Regions from separate parts of the Paenibacillus sp. YAE3 genome, predicted to be linked through region 1. Evidence: riboswitches for the same ligand, from Rfam matches in the RefSeq annotation. Region 1 holds a riboswitch; the other holds the start of a gene.
What was found. Region 1 has a riboswitch for FMN ahead of ribD (bifunctional diaminohydroxyphosphoribosylaminopyrimidine deaminase/5-amino-6-(5-phosphoribosylamino)uracil reductase RibD). Riboswitches for the same ligand answer to the same signal wherever they lie in the genome.
Positions count from the first base shown of each region.

Region 2: linked by a shared signal. The riboswitch ahead of AC27KL_RS14205 (DMT family transporter) and the one ahead of ribD (bifunctional diaminohydroxyphosphoribosylaminopyrimidine deaminase/5-amino-6-(5-phosphoribosylamino)uracil reductase RibD) in region 1 are both predicted to bind FMN.

Region 1 is NZ_BAAIYF010000002.1:546,015-558,279, forward strand. It holds gene scpB (SMC-Scp complex subunit ScpB) at 1-130, opposite strand, end outside; gene AC27KL_RS05415 (segregation and condensation protein A) at 99-893, opposite strand; gene ribH (6,7-dimethyl-8-ribityllumazine synthase) at 1,206-1,673, opposite strand; gene AC27KL_RS05425 (bifunctional 3,4-dihydroxy-2-butanone-4-phosphate synthase/GTP cyclohydrolase II) at 1,750-2,955, opposite strand; gene ribE (riboflavin synthase) at 3,004-3,663, opposite strand; gene ribD (bifunctional diaminohydroxyphosphoribosylaminopyrimidine deaminase/5-amino-6-(5-phosphoribosylamino)uracil reductase RibD) at 3,680-4,810, opposite strand; FMN riboswitch at 5,169-5,352, opposite strand; gene AC27KL_RS05440 (peptidylprolyl isomerase) at 5,605-6,042, opposite strand; gene lysA (diaminopimelate decarboxylase) at 6,307-7,638, opposite strand; gene AC27KL_RS05450 (spore germination protein) at 7,757-9,346, opposite strand; gene AC27KL_RS05455 (stage V sporulation protein AB) at 9,526-9,954, opposite strand; gene AC27KL_RS05460 (stage V sporulation protein AA) at 9,951-10,592, opposite strand; gene sigF (RNA polymerase sporulation sigma factor SigF) at 10,764-11,519, opposite strand; gene spoIIAB (anti-sigma F factor) at 11,531-11,992, opposite strand; gene spoIIAA (anti-sigma F factor antagonist) at 11,989-12,265, opposite strand, start outside.
Region 2 is NZ_BAAIYF010000006.1:314,654-326,918, forward strand. It holds gene AC27KL_RS14200 (ABC transporter substrate-binding protein) at 1-1,588, opposite strand, end outside; gene AC27KL_RS14205 (DMT family transporter) at 1,852-2,814, opposite strand; FMN riboswitch at 2,950-3,113, opposite strand; gene AC27KL_RS14210 (S-layer homology domain-containing protein) at 3,282-4,307, opposite strand; gene AC27KL_RS14215 (DUF6359 domain-containing protein) at 4,395-7,778, opposite strand; gene AC27KL_RS14220 (bifunctional 2',3'-cyclic-nucleotide 2'-phosphodiesterase/3'-nucleotidase) at 8,033-10,111, opposite strand; gene AC27KL_RS14225 (phosphate/phosphite/phosphonate ABC transporter substrate-binding protein) at 10,391-11,356, shown strand; gene phnC (phosphonate ABC transporter ATP-binding protein) at 11,489-12,256, shown strand; gene phnE (phosphonate ABC transporter, permease protein PhnE) at 12,253-12,265, shown strand, end outside.

The DNA.
Region 1 (12,265 bases):
CTTTTAACGCGTCTTCGACCAGTTCCGGCCTGTGATCCACGATTTCGGCGATCTGTTTGACCGTGAGTCCTTCATCCCCCGCGAGAAACAGCAGCCCCTCAATAATCGATTTCAATTTCGGAAAGTCCATGAAGCTGCTCCCCTCCTCTCCATTCCATTACGATATCATCGAACAGCTTTTCCTGGTAGCACAGGATTTGCTTCATTTTCATCAGCTCCAAAATAGCCAAAAAAGTCACGACAATCTCATGCCTTACCATGTCTTCGTGCAAGAGCCGGGAAAACAGCACTTTCCCCCCAGGTCCCGACTCCGAAAGGACGTCCACGACCTGCCGGATCCGGTCCTTAACCGAGATTTCGTCGCGTTGGATCCGGGTGTAGCTTGTCCGACGCACCGCTTTGCGGAGCGCCTTCTGAAAGGCGGCGACCAGGTCCGCGGCATGCAGCCCCCGCACCGGGTTTTCGTTCACCTGCGGCACCCAGGGCGTCAAATCTTCGGGTTCTTTGGCATAAATCAGGCTGCGCTCCCATTCCCTTTCCTGCAAATGTTTGGCGATGCCTTTGTATTTTCGGTATTCGATCAGCTTCTGCACCAGCTCCGCGCGCGGATCGATGTCTTCTTCCTCGTAAAAATCGAATTCATCCATTTCGAACACCGGCGGTTTCGGCAGGAGCAGCTTGCTTTTAATGGACAACAGCGTTGCGGCCATGACGAGAAATTCGCTCGTAATATCGAGCTCCAGCTCCTGCATGGTGTGCAAATATTCCATGTATTGATCGGTAATCTCGCTGACGGGGATATCCTGGATATTGATTTCCGCTTTGTCTATCAGGTGAAGGAGCAAATCGAGCGGACCCTCAAATGTCTCCAGTTTATATAATACTGTGTTCACGGCTTATCCTCCGTCCATAAAATGAGCTTCTACTATTATATATTAAAAAAATGCAGTGCCCCGTGTAAAGGCGCTACATTTAAATAAGCACGATATCGCCGCATTCGTCAAGCCGGGCCGTCCCCGCCGCATCAGCCCTTTAGGGCTCCCAACGTCAACCGGCCCGTGATTTGCCGTTGATAGATGACGTACAGGGAATGGTATCCGGTTTTTCGCTTCATTCGGCAACTACAGCAAAAGCATCGCTTCCGCGCCAAAAAGGCACCCTTCATGCCGAAGGATGCCTTGTGCTGCCGTTAACCGGCTTTCATTTTATTTGAACTGCTTCGTCAGGTTCGCCATCTCGATCGCCGACACCGCCGCCTCGTAACCTTTGTTGCCGGCTTTGGTGCCTGCTCGCTCCACGGCCTGTTCGATGCTGTCCGTCGTCAAAACGCCGAAGATGACCGGAACGCCGGTTTTCAGGCTCGTTGCCGCTACGCCCTTGGCGACCTCGTTGCACACGACGTCATAATGGGAAGTCGCCCCGCGAATGACCGTGCCCAGCGTGATGACGGCGTCATATTTGCCGCTTTCGGCCATTTTGCTGGCGATCAGCGGAATTTCGAAAGCTCCTGGCACCCAGGCGACATCCACTTCTTCGTCCAAAGCCCCGTGCCGCTTCAGTCCGTCCAAGGCCCCGCTAAGCAGCTTGCTTGTAATAAATTCGTTGAATCTTCCTACCACGATTCCGTATTTCAGTCCGCTCGATACCAAATTTCCTTCAAAAATATGCGTCATGTTTCATCAACCTTTCGTTCTTGAGTTTATTTGTTTATTCTCATGCCTTGACTTGGGCCATGCGCCCGACGAGTGTTTACAGATTCAGCATATGGCCAAGCTTTGCCCGTTTCGTTTGCAAATAACGGCTGTTGTCCTTCCCGGCCTCCATCTGGATCGGCACCCGCTCCACCACCTCGAGGCCATGGCCTTCAAGGCCTTTGATTTTCCGCGGATTGTTGGTCAACAGACGGATTTTCGATACGCCCAAATCTTTCAAAATTTGCGCGCCGATCCCGTAATCGCGCAGGTCTGCCGGAAATCCGAGCTGTAGGTTCGCATCCACCGTATCCAGTCCCTGCTCCTGCAATTCGTAAGCCTTCAGCTTGTTGATCAAACCGATGCCCCGGCCCTCCTGTCTCATGTACAGCAGTACGCCGGTACCCTCCTGCTCGATCTGGCGCAGCGCAGCGGCGAACTGCGGGCCGCAGTCGCAGCGCAGCGAATGGAAGACATCGCCGGTCAAACATTCGGAGTGGACCCGGACGAGCACCGGCTCGTCGCCCGAAATCGTTCCCTTCACGAGCGCGAGATGTTCCTTGTCGTCGACGTCGTTGGTATAGGCAACAGCCTTGAATTCGCCGAATTCCGTCGGCATCCGCACCTCGGCCGCCCGGTGCACCAGCTTCTCCCGCTCATTCCGGTATTTGATCAAGTCCTGGATCGAGATGAGCTTCAGCCCATGTTTTTTTGCGATCCCCTGCAGATCCGGCAGTCTTGCCATCGTGCCGTCTTCTTTCATGATTTCGCAGATGACGCCGGCCGGCGCCGAACCGCTCAATACGGCCAGGTCCACCGCAGCTTCCGTATGCCCTGCGCGCCGCAGGACGCCGCCGTCTTTGGCGATCAAAGGAAACATATGTCCCGGACGCCGAAAATCGGCCGGAGCCGCCGCCGGGTCGATCAGCGCCATGGCCGTCAGCGACCGTTCCTGCGCCGAAATCCCCGTCGTCGTATTTCTATGGTCCACAGACACCGTAAAGGCCGTGCCGTGATGATCCGTGTTCTGGGACGTCATCGGCATCAGCTCGAGCGCCTCCGCCCGTTCCCTTGCCAGAGGGACGCAGACAAGCCCGCGGCCTTCGGTAACCATGAAATTGATCACCTCCGGCGTCGCTTTTTCCGCAAGAGCAACAAAATCCCCCTCGTTCTCCCGGTCCTCGTCATCCACGACGATGATCACCTTGCCGGACCGGAGATCCTGAATCGCGTCTTCAATCGGGTCAAAATGAATTGGTTCCATGATGTTCGTTACCCCCTTTTGTAGTTGCGTTGTCGGCAGCCCTGCGCGTTACGCAAAACCGTTGGACGCCAGCATATCCAGCGTTATGCCGGACCGCTCCGCGCCTTTGCCGGACGCCGCCGGCCCTAACAGCGCATGCACGTATTTGCCGATAATGTCGCATTCGATATTGACGACGCTGCCCGGCTTCAGGCCGGATAATCCGGTTTCCTGAAGCGTATGCGGTATGACCGACACGGTGAAGCTTTCGCCGTCGGTGTCGGCAATCGTCAGACTGACTCCATCCACCGTGACGGAGCCTTGCGGGATGATGAATTTGGACAAGTCCGGTTTATCCGGCACGATCTCGATCAGCACCGCGTTCTGCTCCTTGGACAGCCGCCGGACCGTGCCGGTCATGTCGGCATGCCCCTGAACCAGATGGCCGCCGAATCTCCCGCCTGCTTTCATCGCCCGCTCGAGATTGATGCGGCTTCCCGGCTTCAGCAGCCCCAGATTGGAATGGCGGTACGTCTGGGGCGTGACGTCGACGGAAAAAACGCCGCCGCCGATTTTCGTGGCGGTCAGGCAGACCCCGTTCACCGCGATGCTGTCGCCGATCCGGATGTCGTCCATGATGGCGGAAGCCTTGATCGTTAAAACCATGGCCTCCCCTTGCCTTGCAATGCCATCCAAAATCCCGATTTCCTCAACCAAACCGGTAAACATGACGTCTCCCTCCTCCTTATTGTTTTTCCCCATTCGAGCTGGCGGGCCACGCCGGTTTTCCCGAAACGAGGATGTTGTCCCCGACCTGCTCGACCTCAAGTTCATTTAACGTGATCGCATCGGCCATGCGGCGGATGCCTTCAAAATCGAAATTATGCGGGGCATGCTTGCCGCCGACGATTTTCGGAGCGATATACATCACGATTCGGTCCGCCAGGCGCGCCTGCAGCAGCTCCCCGTTCAGCGTCCCGCCGCCTTCGACCAGGATGGAGCCGATTTCCCGGCGGCCAAGCTCTTCCAAAGCTGTTCTCAGATCCACGCGAGGCCCCGCGCCGCAGGCGACGACCTCCGCCCCGAGTTCCTCCAGCATCCTGCGCCGTTCTGCCGGCGCCTGCTCCGTCGTCAAGACGACGATGGGCGAGGTGCCATCCTTGAACATTTTGGCTTCGGCCGGCATGCGAAGCCCGGAGTCGACGACGATCCGTACCGGCTGCAAGCCTTCCGCGCGTTCATGCCGCGTCGTCAGGCTGGGATCGTCGGCCAGAACCGTTCCGATCCCGACCATGATCGCCTGATGCCGATGGCGAAGGGCATGCGCCTGGAGCCGGGCTTCCGCGTTTGATATCCACTTGCTGTCGCCCGTGTCGGCGGCGATTTTCCCGTCCAACGTGCTTGCCGTCTTGATCGTCACGTAAGGCAGCTTTGTCGTGATATACTTCGCGAACTTTTCGTTCAGGCGAAGCGCTCGTTCCCGCAGCACGCCGACATCGACCTCGATTCCGTAACGGCGGAGCCGTTCGATCCCGGAGCCCGAGACAACGGGATTCGGGTCTTCGCAAGCGACGACGACCCGCTTTACCTTGGCTTTGATCAACAGGTCGCTGCATGGCGGGGTTTTGCCGTGATGGCTGCAGGGCTCCAGCGTGACGTACACCGTGCTGCCTTCGGCCTGATCGCCGGCCATCCGGACGGCATGCACTTCCGCGTGCGCGGTTCCTCGCTGCAGATGCGTCCCGAGTCCGACAAGCGCGCCGCCTTTGACGATCACGCAGCCCACGACCGGATTGATTCCCGTCTGCCCCTGCGCGCGTTCGGCCATATCCAGCGCCAGGGACATGTAAAATTCGTCATTCACGGGGAGTTCCATCGCGCAAGTCTCCTCCTTTCCGTTCTTTTGCCTGATCAACCAGGCAACAAAAAAAGCCCTCCGGATACCATCCGGGGGCTTGTCGAGAGTAAGCTAAAGACACGCGAATAAAGCTTCGCCCAATCATCATCATAGGCGGTACCCGCAACCGGGTACGGCAAAACAAAGCGAGCCTGAGTCACTTGCTTCATACGAGACGCGACGCGAAAACGGGACCTTCCTTGAAGATCGAATCCGGAGTCATCAAAAAACCCGTTTTCCGATATTCCAAGAACGAACGTCCTGAAAACACGTGAAAAGACACGTCTATGCCGCAGCTTTATTGGTGCAAACGCATAAGCATATGTACCATGCGCTTTCGCTCCTTCTCCCATCCAGACTATACTGTCGGTCCCGGATTTGCACCGGGTCCACCGTACGCGGGCGCTAAAGGCCACGCGGCCGGGTCACGGACTAAGATGCACAAGTTTCATGGCCGTACGCCATAAACGAAATGCATCATCACCGCCGGTAGGGAATTTCACCCTGCCCCGAAGGAATAAACCAATCATGCGTATACAATTGTTTGAAAGCCTGCTGAAAAAGATCAAGCCGCTTTCTAAAAGAAATGTTACCACCACTTCCGCCAAATTGCAACCTTTGCCCCGCGAAGCCGATCCTATGGCTCGCAGACGCCCGCAACGAAAGGCTTTCGGGCTTCATCAAACGAAAAAAAGCCGACGCCGGTAAACCGACGCCGGCTGTGCCGTTCGCTGACGGTCAAGCCAAAACGTTCCGAAGAGGCGTTGCCCTTCTTATTGTTCGTCCCAAACTTTGACTTCTTTCATTTTGTCGCCCGGTCTGATCGCGTCGACAAGCTCCATGCCTTTCGTCACTTTGCCGAAAACGGTGTGCACGCCGTCCAGATGATGCTGCGGCTCGTACACGATAAAAAATTGGCTGCCGCCCGTGTTGCGTCCGGCATGCGCCATGGACAACACGCCTCTCTCGTGCTTCGTCGTGTTCGTTGCGGTTTCGCAATCGATGGTGTAACCCGGACCGCCGGTGCCGTTTCCGATCGGGCAGCCGCCTTGCGCCACGAAACCAGGGATCACGCGGTGGAACGTCAGGCCGTTATAAAAGCCGGAATTCGCCAGCTTTTCGAAGTTTGCCACCGTGTTCGGCGCTTCTTCCGGCAAAAATTCTATTTCAACTACTCCGCCTTTTTCAAGTTCAATCGTACCTTTTTTCATCGGTATTCACTTCCTCCGGATATTTTCGTTTATTGGATGCTGCTTCATTCGCCAATGGACAAACACCGTTACAAGCATGTCCGCCGTTTGGACTCACTACCTGATTGTATCTTACATACAGACCCTTTTGCAATGATTTCGGGAAACGAAAAAGACCATTTCCGCATTCCCCAATACAGAAATGATCTTTTCCGTGTTTTGTTCTTCACCAATTCTTGCTTTTTAACGACGGCTGTTCCCGATCTTTCGGACCGCTGTAACTCCTTACTTCAGGACAGCCTGCTTGCTGATCCGCTCCGGGATGACGTCGTTGCCGACGATATCCTGCAGCGTTTCGCGGCGGACGACCAGATCGCTTTCGCCCTCGCGGACGAATACGACCGCCGGACGGCGAATGCGGTTATAGTTGCTGGCCATGGAATAGTTGTACGCTCCCGTGCAGGAAACAGCCAGCAGATCGCCGCTGTTTACTTTCGGCAGGTCCAGGTCCCAGATCAGCATGTCGCCGCTTTCGCAGCATTTTCCGGCAATGGAAACCGTCTCTTCGACCGGATCGTTCGCGCGGTTGGCGAGCAGCGCTTCATATTTGGATTCGTACAAAGCGGGACGCGGATTGTCCGTCATGCCGCCGTCTACGGCCACATATTTGCGGACGCCCGGAATGTCCTTGCTCGTTCCGACCGTGTAAAGCGTCGTGCCGGCGTCGCCGACGATGCTCCGGCCCGGCTCCACCCAAATTTCGGGAAGCTCGGAAGACCATCCGGAAAAATGGGTTTTAACCGCATCGGTGATCGCTTTTACGTATTGCGAAACCTCAAGCGGCGTATCCCCGTCCACATAGCGGATCCCGAAACCTCCGCCCAGGTTGACCACCTTGAACTGCACGGCAAGCTGCTCGGACACGCTTTTTGCGAATTCCGCCACGCGTTGCACCGCCATTTCAAAGCCTTCAACCTCGAAGATTTGGGAGCCGATGTGGGAATGAACGCCGAGCAGCTCCAGGTTCGACTGTTCGGACGCCAGCTTCACGGCTTCGAATGCCGATCCGTTGCCGATGTCGAAGCCGAACTTGGAATCGGTTTGACCCGTGGAGATGTACTCATGGGTATGCGCTTCGACGCCCGGCGTTACGCGGAGCAAAATTTGCACGCGCACGTTTTTCTCGGCCGCGACCGCATTCAAGAGGTGCAGCTCCACCAAGTTGTCCACAACGAAGCAGCCGATTTCGGCGTCGATCGCCATTTCGATTTCCTCCAGCGTTTTGTTGTTGCCGTGGAAATGAATGCGTTTGGCCGGAAATCCTGCCTGCAGCGCGGTGTAAAGCTCCCCGTCGGATACCACATCAAGCGACATGCCTTCCTGGTCTGCAATGCGGCACATGGCCATCGTGCAAAACGCTTTGCTCGCATAAGCGACCTGGAATTTCAGGCCGGATGCGCGGAAAGCTGTGATGTACTGCTGACAGCGCTGACGCACGAGCTCTTCGTCCACGATATAAAGCGGTGTTCCGTATCGGGCCTTGAGTTCCGTCACGTCGCAACCGCCGATTTCCAGATGCCCTGCTGCGTTTATTTGACTTGTACCATGTAAGAACATAATTCAGCATCCCTTCGCTTTCTGTGGAAAATCAAACTTCCATCTGAACTTTTACATCAGTATAACAGACAACGGAAGAGAATGAATGGATTTTTAAGCAAAACATTTGTATTTTTTCCTACGATTGATCCGTATTGTCCGGGTTAGGCGCCATTTTCGTGTTATCCCGCGTTTTGTTGAAGGATGGCCTTTTCTTCGCCTCCAGCAGCGGAAAACGGAATAATACGCTCGCCAGCGCCTTTGCATTAAAAGGTATAAACGGCCACAAATACGAAGAATTGTACGAGCGGTGCAGCGTCAGCAGCAAAACGAGCAGCGTCGTGCCGATGACGAACCCCTGCACCTTAAAGAGCGCAACGGCCACCAGGAGCACCAGGCGCACCAGCCGGTTGGCCAGCCCGAGCTCATAGCTTGGCGTCGCAAACATGCCGATGGCCGCAACGGCCATGTAGAGCACGACTTCGTTGACGAACAATCCGGTTTTGACCGCGATGTCGCCGACGAGGATGGCTGCGATCAAACCCATGGCGGACGCCAGCGGCGTAGGGGTGTGGACGGCGGCCAGCCGCAGCAGGTCCACCCCGAATTCGACCATCAGAAACTGGGCGACCAAAGGGACTTTGCCATGGTCATGAGGCCCGATGAACTGGAGAAAGCCCGGCTTCAATTCCGGATTGGCCACCAGCAGCATCCATAAGGGCAGCAAAAACATGGAGGCGACGATCCCGAGAAAACGGATCCACCTCAAATACGTGCCCATAAATGCCGTTTGCCGGTTTTCCTCGGCATGCTGGCACAGGTCGAAAAAGGTGGTCGGCATGACCATGACGCTCGGCGACGTATCGACGAACACGGCCACCCGCCCCTCCAAAATATGCGAAGCCACCACGTCGGGCCGCTCCGAATACCGGACCAGCGGATACGGATGCCAGCCTTTGTTGATGATGGCCTCCTCCAGCTGCTTATCCGCCTGCGGCAGCCCTTCGATATCCAGGCCTTTGATTTTTTCCCGGATCGAATCGACCTGCACCTTATCGACGATATCGTCAATATATGCAATGCACACGTCCGTACGTGTACGTCTACCTACCTGGACCAGCTCCGCTTTGAATCCGGGATCGCGGACGCGGCGGCGGACAAGGGCGATATTGCTGAGCAGCGTCTCGACAAAGCCGTCCCTTGAGCCCCGTACCACCCTCTCGATGCTCGGTTCTTCCGGGCTGCGCACCGGGAAGGTGCGCGTATCCAGCACGATGGCCGCCTGCTCGCCTTCGATGTACAGGGCAGACATGCCCATCAGCACCTTGTTGATCGTGGAGCTGAGCTTTCTTTCGACTTCCACCTGAATATGCGGGATATAACATTCGAAAAAGGCTTTCAGCGCATCGGTCGTCAGTTGATCCGCCGACAGGTAGGTCAGCCGCTTCAAAATTTCGAGCATGATGTTGTCTTTGGCGAAGCCGTTGACGAAAAACAGCCCCGTGCGCTGCCCCGCCAGCGTCATCTCGCGGAACACGATGTCAAAAGAGGTCCCGAGTCCCACCACTTCCTTTAACGTCGCCTTCGTTTGGTCGAGGCTCCCCGAAATGTCGTCCGTCTTTTGCCAGTAGATGACGGACTCCTCGACCGAGTCGGAGTGCTCCTTTTCCCGCTTTTTCTCCTCGGCTTTGACCGGACCCTTCTGCCGCTGCCCTTCCGCCGCCTTCATGCTTGCCCCGTTCCCGGGATCATGGCCGTTCCCATCGCCTGCGTTTGAACTCGAGGCCGCCTCTCCCTCTGCTTCCTCCGCGTCGCCGTACGACATCGCCGCGGCCGGTTTTGCCGGATCCTCCATGGCTGTTCGTTCGTTTTCATGTTCGTTCATGATCCACGCACCCCTTTCGCGTCTTACTTTCTGTACACAAACCAGTCAAACAACGAACCTGCCACTTTCCCCGTCACCATCGCCATCAAAAGGCCGAACAAAAAGCGGATCATCTTCAGCCGCTTCGCCAAGATCGGCAGGACGTTCAGCACCTCGGTCAAAGCCGCGGCCAACAGGCCGATAAACGCGCCGTGGAACAAACCGACGACCAGCCCCGACCATGGGCCCAGCGACAGCTTCCAATTCCAAAAATCAAACACGGTCCCCACCAGCGACCCCGCGACCATCGCCCCTTCGTACCAGTGTACCTGGTGGTATGAACGCGTCAGTTGGGCAAGCCTCGGAATCATGTCCAGCACGATAAACAAAGCGATCACGCCGCCTCCGACGGCAATGCCTCCTGCAATGCCCAGCAAAATTTGCACCAGCAGACCAAATGCCGTCGTGTTCAATGCGGTTCACCCTTGTTTTGCGACGATTTCATCCGTTTGTATTCCTGGGCGACGACAAACTGATCGATGTTTTCCTGGTACAGGAACATTTCCACCTCAAGCGGGGTCGGCTCCTCGTTCCATTTTTTCTTGAACAGATGGTTGAAAAAAATGACCATGCCAAACCCGATGCCAAACGAATAGGCCGCCTGGAACAGGTAAGGATGCTCGTCCCGTTTGCCCGTCAACATTTCCACCGTCCGGATCTGAACCTCCTGCATGTTGACGTCCGCATGAAAATTCATGATCGTCAGCGCGGAGCCGAAAAAAAGAAGGAGCCAAACGAGCAAAAACAGCGCGAGGGAAGGCTTCCGCGGATTTTGGACGACCTCCACCAGCACGTGGTTTTGCCCGATCGGTTCGATTTTCACCCCGGGGATAAGCTCCTGCACCTTCGGTATGATTTGCATAAGGTCGATAAGCAGTAAATTGCCGTCCCATTTTTGCGGCTCGACCAGCTCCAAATTGCGAAGCGGCGCCTCCCACTCCGGGTCGCTCAGGATCCGGGCGACATGCCCAAGCGTCACGACCCTGCCCTGCGTGATCGGCACGCGGCTGCGCAGCTGCAGGTATACCGTAGGAGCCGAATTCGATGACATTCCTATCACTCCTTTGCTGCCTCAATGACGTTAGTATAGGAAAAAGCTCCGTTTTCTACTCCATCGATACCATTCCTGGACGTTTTTCCTTGTTTTTCGAGAACAGCCCACTAGAAAACAAAAACGGACCGGCCCAAGGAAAAACATCCTTAGAACCGGTCCGCCGCGCGTTTACTGCGCAATCTGATCACGGATCAGCTGCAATATTTTCTTTTCCAGGCGCGACACCTGCACCTGGGATATGCCAAGCCTGGAGGCCACCTCCGATTGGGTCTGATCCCGGTAATACCGTAGGTACACAATCAGCTTCTCGCGTTCGGAAAGGCCGTCGATCGCTTCGTTCAGGGCCAGCTTGTCGAACCAGCGCTCCTGCGAATCGTCGGCGATTTGGTCCATCAGCGTAATCGGATCGCCGTCGTTCTCAAAGACGGTTTCATGGATCGAGGTCGGGGGCTTGTTCGCCTCTTGGGCAAATACCACTTCCTCCGGCGTGACCCCGAGTTCTTCGGCCACTTCCTTCACGGTCGGCAGCCGATCCAGGTGTTTCGACAGCTCGTCTTTTTTCTTCCGGACTTTGTTCGCCATTTCCTTCAGCGAGCGGCTTACCTTAAGCGTGCCGTCGTCCCGGAGGAACCGCTGAATTTCGCCGATGATCATCGGCACGGCATACGTCGAAAATTTAACGTCGTAGCTCAAATCGAATTTATCCACCGACTTCAGCAGACCGATACAGCCGATCTGAAACAAATCCTCCGGCTCATAACCGCGGTTCATGAACCTTTGTACAACGGACCAGACGAGACGGATGTTGCAGTTTACCAGCGTATCGCGGGCCATGCTGTCTCCGGCCTGGCTCAGCGCGATCAGGCGTTTGACTTCCGCATCTTCCAGATAGGTCTGCGAAGGTTTTTTCACATCAGCATCCATGCGCCCAACCCCTAATTATACAAAGCTTTCTTGGATTCAATCCTTTTCTTCATCCTGATCGATGTACCGGAGCCGGGTTCGCTGGAAACTTCAAATTCGTCCATGAAGTTTTCCATGATCGTAAATCCCATCCCTGATCTCTCCAGTTCAGGCTTTGACGTGTACAGCGGTTGACGGGCCAGATCCAAATCCTCGATGCCTGCCCCTTTGTCTTCGACGGTGATGGTCACCGTATCGCCGACGATTTCGGCGTTGATCGTGACGATTCCTTCGGGATTGCCGTCATACCCGTGAATGATGCTGTTCGTGACCGCTTCGGAAATGACGGTTTTCAAATCGCTCAGCTCGTCCATGGTCGGGTCCAGCTGGGAGATAAACGCCGCGACCGTCACCCGCGCAAAGGATTCGTTTTCCGACTTGGCGGAAAATTGGAGCGTCATGAAATTGCGCTGCACCTCTTTTTTCTCCGTCATGACACGACCTCCAATCCCGAAAGCGCCTGGCCTTCGTTATCATAAATAGGCATGATCTTAAACAGCCCGGACATGTCCAACAGACGATAGACCGCCGCATTGACGTCGCATACGGCCATTTTTCCGCCTTTGCTTTTGATCAGCTTATACCGTCCCAAAATCACTCCCAAACCGGAACTGTCCATAAACTGCAAATTTTTAAAGCTGAGCACCAAATGCTCCGTTTGTCCTCTCTGGATCGCTTCGTCCAGCTGTAAACGGACATGGTCGGCG
Region 2 (12,265 bases), on a different contig from region 1:
CCTTGTCGTTTTTGTAGCGTCCCCAGTTCCAGAACGCCATTTCTCCGGCAGGCGCCACGCCTTTCGAGTACATGATGTCATGGGCCCGGCTCCAAGGCTGGCTCGGATTGACGCCGCCGGCCGGCGTGTTCATGATGATGTCGAACTTGCCTGTTTGCAGGTCGTTCGTCCATACCGGAGCTTCCGGGAACTTCGTGCGGATTTCGATGCCGATCGCCTTCGCGCTTTGCGCGACGATTTCCAGCGCCGCGTTCCAGTCGGACCAGCCGTACGGGCATTCGATTTCATACGGACCGAGGCGGGTGCCGTTCAGGACGCGGATGCCGTCCTTGCCTTTTTGGGCCCCGATTTTGTCGAGCAGTTCATTGGCCGCTTTGACGTCGGTCGTCCACTGGAGCGGTTTGATCGCGTCTTTGTCGACGTATTTGGATTCGGCGTCGGTATTCAGCGTCAAGGAAGGTTCCATCGCCGCCGAGTAGCCGCTCATCGCCAGATCCGATATTTTTTTGTAGTCGATGGCCATCGCGATGGCGCGGCGGACGTCGGCGTTGTCGAGCCCTTTTTTCGACATGTTGAAGAAGACGGACGGCATGGAACCCGGCACGTAATACGGAGCGTCCTTCAGGAACGTCTTGATCGGCGCTCCCTTTTCCCACATGTTCCAGACCTGCGGAATGAACTGCTGCGATACGTCCACTTGGCCGCTCTTGAAAGCCAGGTCGCCGGCCGCGTTATCCTTGTAAATGACGTGCGTGATGTATTTCGGAGCCGGCAGTTTGCCGAACAGCGATTTGCCCCAATAATTGTCGTCGCGCTCGATCGTGATTTTCTGGTCGTTGTAGAAATACAGCTTGTATGGCCCCGTGCCGACCGGGTTATCGTTGACTTCTTTCCGGATGGCGGACAGGTCGTTGCCCGCTTTCTTTTCGATTTCCTCCCAAACATGCTTCGGAAGCATCGGGATCAATTCAATGCTGTCCAGCACCCTCAGCCGGTTGGGATTATCCTTGTTCAGCTTGATGTTGACGGCATTGGCCCCGTCGGCGGTTACTTCGGAAATATTCGTCCAATAGCTGCTCCAGTTGATGTCGTATTTTTTGCCGAGCTCGTAAGTATAAACGACGTCCTCCGAAGTGAACGGCTTGCCGTCGTTCCATTTCGCGTCCTTGTTCAGCTCGACATGCAGCGTATCGTCCTTCCATTCGTATTTGGTTCCGAGCAGCGGCTCAAGCGCCCCGTTCAGCTGGTTGATCATGAACAACGTTTCGTACACCAGCTCCCGGGAGTTGCCGTAATTGATCGGAAAAGCCGGATTGCCGCTCAGCAGGTTGAAGTTCGTCGGTGCTCCCCACTGCAGGCCGTTGACGTACAACGTTTCGTTTCGCGGCGTTTCCTTGGCGTCGCCTTTGGAGGTTCCGGTCGCGGGTTCTTTGGAAGGCTCCGTCTGAGTGCCCGAAGGCGGTTTGTTACCTTCCTGCGTTTTCGGCGTTTCCGAAGCGGACGGCGGCTGCACGGTTTGGCAGCCTGCGATGAGAACTCCCGCCATCAAAAGCGCCATCAGCGGTTTCGAAGCGAATTTCAGCCTCATGAACATTCCCCCATTCATCACATTGACACCTTGAATCTTGAATCTTGAATTGCACCGACCATTTCTAAAACGTATTCTGCAAGCGCTTACTTATAAAAATGTATGTCGAACCGTTTAAATCATGACTGAAAATCTTGGGTCCCTAAAAGTTATTCACGCGCGAAAAAAAGGCCGCTTTCGCGGGCGGACAAACCGCCCCGGAAGCAGCCTTTTAAGGCAACAGCTTTGAATTATTTTATAGGGAAGGCCACCAGAAAATACGTTTACGATTCCTTTGCGCTTTGGCGCGATATGATGAACAGGACGGCCCAGATCAGGACAAACCCGCAAATTTGGTGGAATTTCACGACCTCCTGGAACGCGATCCAGTTGATGAGCACGCCGACCATCGGGAAGCTCAGCTCCGCGAGGGTCGCCACCGACGCTTTGGTCGTCGTCAGGCCCTTATAATACACCATCAGGCTGAACAAGCCGGGCAGCAGCGCCTGGCCGAGCAAGTTGATCGATACGGCCGCGATCGTGCCAGCGCCGGAAGGAACATGCCAAGGATCCCCTTGATTGATCGTAATGGCGATCAGGAGCGGCAGCGCCACGATGAAACGAAGCGAAGTGACCGTTTCGTATTCCATTTTGCCGACCATCAGGCGGCCCATGACGGTCGAGCCGCCCCACAGCGCCGCCGCGCCCAGGGACAGCAGGCTTCCCACTTGGACGAAATCGTTGACATGGCCGAACGGGAACGTAAACCCGAAAGTGAGCAGGTAGGTGCCTGCCAGCGCAAGCAGCAGCAGCCAGCCGAACTTCTTCGGCAGCTGTTCCTTCAACAGGACCCGCGCCATGAGAATGGCGAAAATCGGCTGCATTTTCTGCAGCAGCAGGACAGCGTTCAAATTGCCGTGGGTCAGCCCCAGCGTGAACAGAATAGTCGCGATGGCCGAGCCGCCCCAGGACAGGAACAGCAGCGCGCCGATATGGCGCAGCTTAAGCCCTTTTAATTCGGAGCGGTGCTTCCAAAGCATCGGCGCCACGAACAGCGCAATGATGATATGTTCGAGCAAAACGATCTGCGTCGGCGTGATCTGCTCGCGCAGCAAAATGATCCGGAAGAGCGGGTCCGCTCCCCACAATGCCGCCCCGAGCACGACCAGCCAAAAGCCGGTTTTCGGGCGGACCGCCTGCTTGCGCAGGGCGGGATTCAGCTTGAACTTGTTGCTTACGTTTTCCATATTCCTAATCCCCTTGCCTGAATACGGAGTCAACATTGGAAAACCCCCGTATATCGACCGAAATCGACAAAACGGGGGCTGATCAAATAAGCCTGCGGAAATGTTACGAAAAAACATTTCCGGCAAACCTGCTCTATTGATCTTCTCCCATCCGGACTTTACCGTCGGCCCTGGAATCCCACCAGGTCAGTCGCTGCCTTTCAATCGCTTGAAAAGCAGGAGTCGCGGGCTTGACGTCGCTTTGGCGTTCAAGGACGTTCACCGCCGGTCAGGAATTTCACCTTACCCCGAAGATCCATATTCATATTTTTAGTATTGGTTTGAGTTCGTTCATACCATGATACTGCGTCATCGTATGAAAAAGCAACCCGAATGGTTACTTACATAAGTATAGCACATATCTTCGATTTAGCGGAAGCTTCTTTCAATAAAGAATTTTTTCCATGCTATCGATATTTTCGATAGCATTATTTCTGCTGCAGCAATGCCGAAATGACGACCACCGCCTCGGCGCGGGTCGCATGGGCGTTTGGCGCAAATAAGCCGCCGCTTCGCCCGCTCATGATGCCCCGCTGTGCCGCCGTCTCGGCGTAAGGCTTGGCCCAGGCGGGGATTTGCGCGCCGTCGGCAAAAGCAGGCTTGCCGCCGCCTGCCGGCGCTTCGGTCGAAGGCAGCGAACGGACGGCCATGGCGGCCATTTCCGCCCGCGTAATCTTCCTCGCCGGCCCGAACGATCCATCGGCGTAACCGTTCATGATCCCCCGGACTACCGCTTCTTCCACGAAAGGCAGTCCCCATGCCGGAATTTTCTTCGCATCCTTAAATTGGACAGGCTGGCGGGCAGCGTCGCCCGCCCCCAGGGCCCGGATCAGCATGGCGGCCAACTCGATCCGCGTCACTTCCTTGCCCGGTTGGAACGTCCCGTTCGCGTAACCCTTCACCCAGCCTTGCTGCACGGCCTGCTCGATGGCGTCCTTGGCCCAGTGACCGCCGATATCTTTCAGGGCAGCCGGTACGGGGACGCTTCCTTCCTTGATCGAAATGGATACGGTAATGATCTTGCTTGCGGCAGCATTCAGCTTGGAGTCCACCAGTTTGACGTCATGCAGCGAAACGTCGGCGCTGCCCTTCTGCAGCCTCGCGAATTGAACGGAGGCCAATTGAACGGTGCCGTTGTCGCCGGCCGTTTTGCCTACCTTGGTATGCGCGATCCGGACCGTCCCGTTTCGGACGATCGGATCGACGGAGAAACCGTTCGGGCCTGCTGAGGCGCTTTGATATGAAAGCTTCTGCGCGTCGTATTTCAGCGTGAAATCGTAAGCGTACAGATCTTTAAGATGTTCTCCCGTCACGACGACCGTGATTTGATTCCCGCTGGACGTTGATTGCAGAGAGACGCCGGGGGCTGCGTCATCCGCCGACGCCTGCGTTTGCGCGGCAAACCACCCGAATACGAGCACGAGTCCGAGAATTGAGGCTAACTTTTTCAGCAATGGGCTTCATCCTTTCGAACATGCCAATCGCAGAAAACGGCATACGGCCGCCTTCTGCGATGGGTGTTGGATTCATCCTTCGTTGGTTTATTTGCCGTACCAATCGCCGATAATCATTTGGGCGACGCCGGCCAGCGCGCGGATCGTGATTTCCCCTTCATTGAAAAGATCGGCGGAGGCCACGCGGCTCCAGTTGCCGTCGGCCGATGTGATGCCGAAATATTTGGCCATGATCGACAGGTCCTGCACGGTAATTTTGCCCGTTCCCGGCACCAGCGTGATCAGCTTCGTCTTGAAGGCCGCAACCGCATTGTTCAGCGCGGCTGTCGCGGCATCAACCTGGGCTTGGGCAGCCGCGGAGCTGTTTTTCACCGAAACGGCGGACTGGATCGCGGTTTGAAACGCCGACTTGGCCGACGCCGGATACTGTCCGATCTTTTCGCCTGCGGCGGCGCGGTCGTATACGTTCTGAGCCGAAGCGATCGCCGCGTTTAAGGCGGACTTGTCCACAGGAACGGACGGCACCGGAATGACCGCGTTTTTAAAGGTATGAACGGCGCTTGTCAGCGCAGCCAGCGCCGCATTGATTTGCGTTTGGGTAGCGGATGCATCGTTGTAAACCGCGGTTGCCGCTTGAATGGCCGCAAGCAGGTCGGCCTTGGCCGCAGGCGGATATTGCCCCGGTTCGGTACCCGTTACGGCTTGATCCGCCAGTTGTTGCGCATCCTGAATGGCTGCATGAAGCGCGCTGCGGTCAGCCGTTGCCACTTGGATCTGAACGGCGGCCCCGCCCGTGTCGATGTCCTGCGAAGCGCCGTCCGAGGATACCGTAAATGCCGTCACCGACAATTCCGCGCTGCCGGCCGCATCCTCCCTCAGCTTGCCATGCAGTTGAAACAATTCGCCGCTTTCTTTGATCGCATTCGCCTCCCCGGTGCTTGCCAGCAGCAGCCGGATTTGTCCCGCTTCCGGCTTGATGCCCGCCGCCAGCAAATTCAAGCCTTCCCTGGAAGAAGCGACCGCCCCCTCGGCGAGAACGGGACGGCCTTCCTGATCGGTTTGCGTTTGAAACGTCATCTTGGACGGATCGTATTGGATCGTGACGTCCATTGCGGTAAAGGAATATGTCAACGCGCTGACGCCAACCGCCACGTCGACGGGAGCCCCCGCATAAGCGGAAGCCGGCCCCGTCATCGTTGCCGCATTGCTTTTCTCCGGGCCCGCTCCCGCCGGCCGGATATCTTCCAGTTTCAGCAGCTTCAGCTGGTAATTGTTTTTGAAGATGGACGAAATGCCGGTGATGTCGACCTTCGTTCCTTCCGGAAACGACTGCTTCAGCCTATCGGCTTGAACCCCCGTGCGGCTGTCCACGCGCACACGGTTGGTCACGCTTCCGTTGACCAGGTCGAATTCCAGCGAACCGGTAACGGTCTGGTAATTCCGTACAGTCATATTTTTCAGGGTAATCAGCTGCCCTTGATTGCTGTCGTTCACCGTATCTTGAACGATGGGGGTCGGCGCCGGAATGCCCGCCGAATCGTCCAGCTTGGCAACCTGAACTTCGTTCATCAGCTCCGCCTCGGAGTTGAAGACCGTTTTCTGGGCGGTCATTTTAATTTTGTCGCCTGCGTGGAATCCCGTTGCCGCGCTTGGATAGACATAGATGCCGGCGGTTCCGTCCTGCAAATAAAATCCCGATCCGCCGAATATTCCCGGTTCGGACGTGATGACGCCTTGTACCGTCACGTAACTGTTGTCCGCAGCGGACCTGGCGTTTCGGATCGTGGTCAGCTCCGGAATCGTCACCACCGGACCGCTATCGCCGGAACCGTAAGAGCCTGCTTTATACGTTGCAGGATCGTACCATTTATAGCCTGCAGCCGGTGTCGTCCAGGGCTCCGTGCCGGGGATTTCGGCCGAAGTCGCCGGTTCCTCGAGCGCTCCGAGCAGCGGCGTCGGCTCGTCCAGCGCAATGCCCCGGTTTTCAAACGTCTCGTAATCCTCGTGAATGGCCAGCCATTTTACGGTTTGCACGAGGAAGACGCCGTCCTGGGCTTCGCCTTTGAATCCGTCATAGGTTTTTTTCTTGCTGCCGTTGTCTTCGCGGACGTATTTCGGGCTCGCGTCCTCCACCGGCGAAGAGTCGCCGATGAACGCGGCTTTGCCTTTTCCCAGCTTGGCGATGGCCGCATACGGTCCTTCGGCTTTGCCGCCGTTTTTGTATACGCCCCCGGTCGGGAAATTTTTCTTGTCGCTGTTTTCGACCGCGTTGTTCCAGCCGGGCACGTTTTGCGGCAAGTATACGATCCCTTTGACCCGCTTCGGATCGAGGATGACCAGCGTCGAGCCGCTGTGCATTTCGACGTCGTTGACGCCTGCCGTGATGCCAAAGGATTGGTCGTATTTGACCGCATCCGTTTTGGTCACGTCGCCGACCGAATTATAGCGGAAACGGACCCCGAAGTTTTGGCCCAGCCAATCCGTGCTGGTCACGTCCCTCATCGCGCCCGATGCGGCTTCGGCGGCAGCCATGCCTTTGGTCGGGTCGCCGAAAGCTCCGCGGCGGTATCCGTTCATCACTTCGGAGGAATCCCAACGGTTCAGGTTCCGGTCGGAATTGTAATGGTCAGAGATGAAGAAAATGCTGCCGCCTTCCTTGACGTATTGCAGCATCGCGGCTTGCTCCGAGGCTTTAAAAGGAATGTTGGCTTCGCCGATGATAAACACGTCGTACGGCTTCAATTTATTCAAAGTAACGGTCGGTTCAGCGTAGGCTTGGGCGCTCATCGGGAGCGTCCGTTCCAGCGCATCCACCTGAAAGTTCGCTTCCCTTAAGCCGTCCGCAAAATCGGAAAAGGCTCCGTCGATCACCCAATCGGCGGCGCCGGCCGTCTGCCCGTGGCTTTGGTCAAACAACACCTTTTTGCCGGTTCCGTCGGGAAGCGTCGTAGGCACGCCGATATTTTCGCTGCCGGGATCGGACGGATTTGGCGTCCCGCCCCCGCTTCCGGGATCCCCGCCGCCGGACTCGCCCGATAACGTGATGGCCGTCGGGCTTTTGACGCCGAACATGCCGCTGTACGCCGTCAGCGTTCCGGTGACCTGAATCTTTTTGCCGAGATTGCCGGGATTGGTTTTGAGGCCGATCTGCGGACGGTAGCTCGCCGTCACCTGGACGTCGATCAGCTTGTCCTTGCCCGTTTCGCCGGGGGAATCCGCGATCAGCACGTTTAAGTCGTCCTGAAAACCCGAAAAAAGGAGCTTCGAATTGTAGACCTCGCCGACGATATACCCTTCGATCGTGGCGGTTTCGCCGCTGTTGTTTTTGGCGATGGCTTCGGCCACGGTAAGAACGGATGATGCCGCCTGCGCAGGCAGACCGCCAAAAAGGGCGGACAACATCAATATCATTGCCAAAAACGCACCGGCAAGCTGCCTGCCCCGGAATTGGAACGGAATGGCCGTTTTCATTTTCCCTACCTCCCCATGTTTTCTTGTCAAAATCGTCTTCCCCTTAAACGTAGCACCCCTGTATTATTGCAATTTGCTGAAAATGTAAAATTTTACACCTTATTCATAACATCGCCCCCAACCGATTGGTAGTTGGATTTTATATTAAAAATGAACGCCGCATAAGCGCCTTAATCCTTATCTTTGCAATAAAAATACAGAGGTCTCGGGACATCCGAAACCTCTGCATGTCGATGAAATCTGGGAGCGGATCACTATGGCAAATATGAAAAGCGGCGCAATCCGTCGGATTTCGTATGTTGTTGGCGAACCGGCTTTGGCCCGGAAGGCATGGACGTTTCCGACAGATCCGCGGCCAAATCGATGCGGTATAGGCCATACCCGCGAGCGTCGGTCCGCCCCGTATGCGCGATCCCCGGAAAGTCCTTCACGTATCGGGCCGCCTCGGGCGAACCTGCGAAGATGACGTTGACCGGTTTCCCGATAGGGCTGAAACTCCAGTTTTCCTCCGGTTCCGCGACGAGGCAGCCTTGCTCCGCAATATAATCGATCAGCGCCTGACGGTTTTCGTCCGCCGAGTCGAGCACCAGTTCCGCTTCGCGCAGGCCCGGCACGATGCCGCTGGACACGCGGTAATTGCTTGTGACCACGATCAACGGCTGCCCCGGGTCCACCGGGACCCCTTCATGCCGCAAGTCTTCGATCCGGCTCGCGTCCGGGTTCAGCAGCGTGCCGTCGGGGCCGTATTTTGCCGGCCGGGCGACGTTTACGCGATACGTAACGCCGCCGATCACGTCAAAGTTGAAGGCGGGAAACGCCGGGTTCAGAAGAGGCTGCTCCGAGGTTTCGTCCGGGTCGATGAGATTGTAGATTCCCGCCGAGAACTCAAGCCATTCTTTCAGGGCGGCACCGCTCAATTTGACGGCCTTGACGGTATTTTCGAACAAATACAGCTCCGAAGCGCTGCGGATGGCAATCGGTCCGGGCGGAATCTCCGCATAATCGTTCGGGCCGTTCCGTCCGGCTTTGAACGGCGACGAGGCCGCAAGCACGGGGAGATGCCGCAGATCCGGCGCAAGCGAAGCGATCCTCCGGCGGGCGTAATCCCTTTGGGCATGATTCAGCAGCTGCACGGAAGCATCCGCATGCACCAAGGAAAAATACGTATGCAAAGGAACCTCGGTCCGGCCGATGGGGGCGTTGGCATAAGCAACCGTTTGTTGATGCGCCTGCTGCAGCAGCGCGGCGATTTCGGCATCGGGTTCCGCGGACTCGCTGCCCTCCGTCCCGTCGCAAATCTCCCGTACCATCGCTTTTCCATGCACCGCCTGCCATTTTCCGTCCAGCTGCCGGAGCGTCAAATCGATGATTCCGAGCATCGCCCCGCTATATCCGGCCTGCACCGCCGGCAATCCGTTGATGGTCCCCTCCTGCCAGTCGACCGCCGGCAGCGGCGTTCCGTCCGCATGTTTAAAGGAAGCGTCCAAGGAAGCGAAATCCCTTGCCGGGAACGTCCGATGCGTATGGGAAAACGCGATGGCGTCAATCCCCGGCACCAGGCTGAGGGGCAGCACCGCGTTTTCGGCATCGTGATCCTTCAAGGATACGCCGGCGTCAAAACCGGTATGCGCCAGCGCAACAATGACGTCCGCTCCCTCCTCTTTCATAGCCGGAACCCATTCAAGCGCCGACAGGACCATGTCTTTGACCTGCACTTTTCCGGCCAAGTGGCCCTGGTCCCAGTCCAGAATTTGCGTAGGCGCGAAACCGATGAGACCGATCCGGATCTCATGCGACCGCCCCATCCCGTCTACGCAGGTTTTCGTCAAAATGACGTACGGCCGGTAGCGGTTGACGGCAAATTTCCTCCCCGCTTCCGCTTCATGCACGTATATATTGGCGTTGACGTAAGGAAAGGAAGCTCCCGCGACGACTTGGTCCAAATATTCCAACCCGTAATTGAATTCATGGTTGCCGAACGTGGCCGCATCATATCCCATCGCGTTCATGGCGCGAATCGCCGGGTGAATCCAGTCCCCCGCCTTGAGCCGGTCCGGATCGACCCGCGCGGCAAACGTGCCGAGCGGCGTGCCTTGAATCAAATCCCCGTTGTCTGTCAGCAGCGCGTTTGCTGCTTCCGCCCTGGCCCGCTTCACCAAGGTCGCCGTCCGGACCAATCCGACCGCGGCATCCTTCCGGTCCCGGTAATAATCGTAGTCCATCAAACAAGCATGCACGTCCGTCGTGGACATAATCCGCAGCTCGATGGACGGCTCGGCGTTTCTTCCCAAGCCGTCCGCCTGCGTATTCGGAATGCCATTCACGTTCACCACTCCTTTTCGCCTCTCCATTCGATCCTGGCTACGCCCATTATACCGTCCGCATATTAAACGGGGGTAAAATCGCCGATTACGGTTTTTTACCATATATAGGGACAGATTCGCGGCCGCCCCGGGACCAGAAATGCGGCGGATCGGGCGGATATTTTACGGCCAATCAACAAAAGTCGCCCTTTCCGTTAACCCTTGTTTCCCGCGCCTATGTTACGCTCATTCCTGTCGGACGGCATGCTCCGGCCGAAAAACCATAGAAAAATTCTGGAGGGGACCATCATGTTTAAAAAAGTACTTGCGATCGGCATGACGCTGGCGCTTGCAGCCAGCCTTGCCGCATGCGGCTCCAAAAGCGCCGGCAACGGCAGCGGAGACGCGGCTTCGGGCACCGCGGAAGCGGCATCTTCCGGCTATGTGCCGAAAGAGCTGAACGTTCAGTTCGTGCCGTCCCAAAATGCCGATACGCTTGAAGCCAAAACCAAACCGCTCGAGAAACTGCTCGGGGACAAGCTGGGCATTCCGGTTCACGTTACCGTATCGCCGGATTACAACACCATCGTCGAAGCGATGGCTTCCAAGCAGGTCGACGTCGGCTTCCTGCCGCCGAACGCTTACGTGCTGGCCCATGACAACAAAAAAGCGGCCGACCTTCTGCTGCAGGCGCAGCGTTACGGCATCAAGGACGAAACCGGCGAGGACACGACCGAAAAAGTCGACTTCTACAAAGCGATGATTGTCGTGAAAAAAGATTCCCCGATCCAAAGCCTGAAAGACCTGAAAGGCAAAAAAATCGGCTGGCAGAACGTCACTTCCTCCGCAGGTTACGTCTTCCCGGCGGCCGAGCTGAAAAAAGAAGGCATCGACCCGGACAAGGACGTGCAGGGCGTAACGATCAAAGGGCATGACGCGGCCATCATGGCGCTTTTGAACGGTCAGGTAGACGCCGTCGCCGTCTTCCAGGATGCCCGCAATACGGTGAAAAAGGACGTGCCCGACGTATTCGAGAAAACCCGCGTCCTCCATTACACCGCCAAAATCCCGAACGATACCGTCAGCGTCCGCAGCGACATGGACCAAAGCTGGAGGGATAAAATCAGCCAGGCATTTATCGATATTACGAACGATGAAGAAGGCGCCAAAATCATCAAGGACATCTATACGCATGTAGGTTACGCCCCGGGCGACGACAAAAACTTCGAATCAGTCCGCGAATACGCCGAGGTCGTAGGCCAGGAAATCAAGTAACGCCGACTGTTCCGGCATATCCATACCTTTCTATCGGGCAGCACCGTCCATGAAGTCGATGGCGGTGTTGTTTCCCATTGCAGACGCCGGAACGCATTTCCATTCAAACCCATTACAGAAAGTTGGTTCGCCATGATCGAATTCGATAACGTAACGAAGGTTTATGCCAACGGAACGGTTGGACTCCGCAATATCAACCTCACCATCCGCGAAGGAGAACTTGTCGTCATCGTCGGCCTGTCCGGTGCGGGTAAATCCACCTTTTTGCGGAGCATCAACCGCCTGACGGATATTTCCTCGGGAGACATCCGGGTGAACGGCCAATCGGTGACCCGCGCCTCCGGCAGCCAGCTCCGCCGCATCCGGCGCGATATCGGCATGATTTTCCAAAGCTTCAACCTGGTCAAACGTTCGACCGTCATCCGGAACGTGTTGTCCGGACGGGTCGGCTATCATTCCACGCTCCGCACCCTGCTCGGCTGGTTTCCGAAACAGGACGTGGAGCTGTCCCTTGATGCGCTGCAGCGGGTCAACATCCGGGAAAAAGCATACGTGCGCTCCGACCAGCTCTCGGGCGGGCAGCAGCAGCGCGTCTCGATCGCGCGGGCGCTTGCGCAGGAAGCCCGGGTCATTTTGGCGGACGAACCCGTCGCTTCGCTGGACCCGCTCACCACGCGCCAGGTCATGGAAGACTTGAAGCGGATCAACCGGGACATGAACATCACCACGGTCATCAATTTGCATTTCATCGACCTCGCCCGGGAATACGCGACGCGGATCATCGGCCTTCGCGCGGGGGAAGTGGTGTTCGACGGCACGCCGGAAGAAGCGACCGACGAAGCCTTTGCCGAAATTTACGGCCGTCCCGTGCAGCAGGACGAGCTGCTGGGAGGAGCATGATGAAAACGA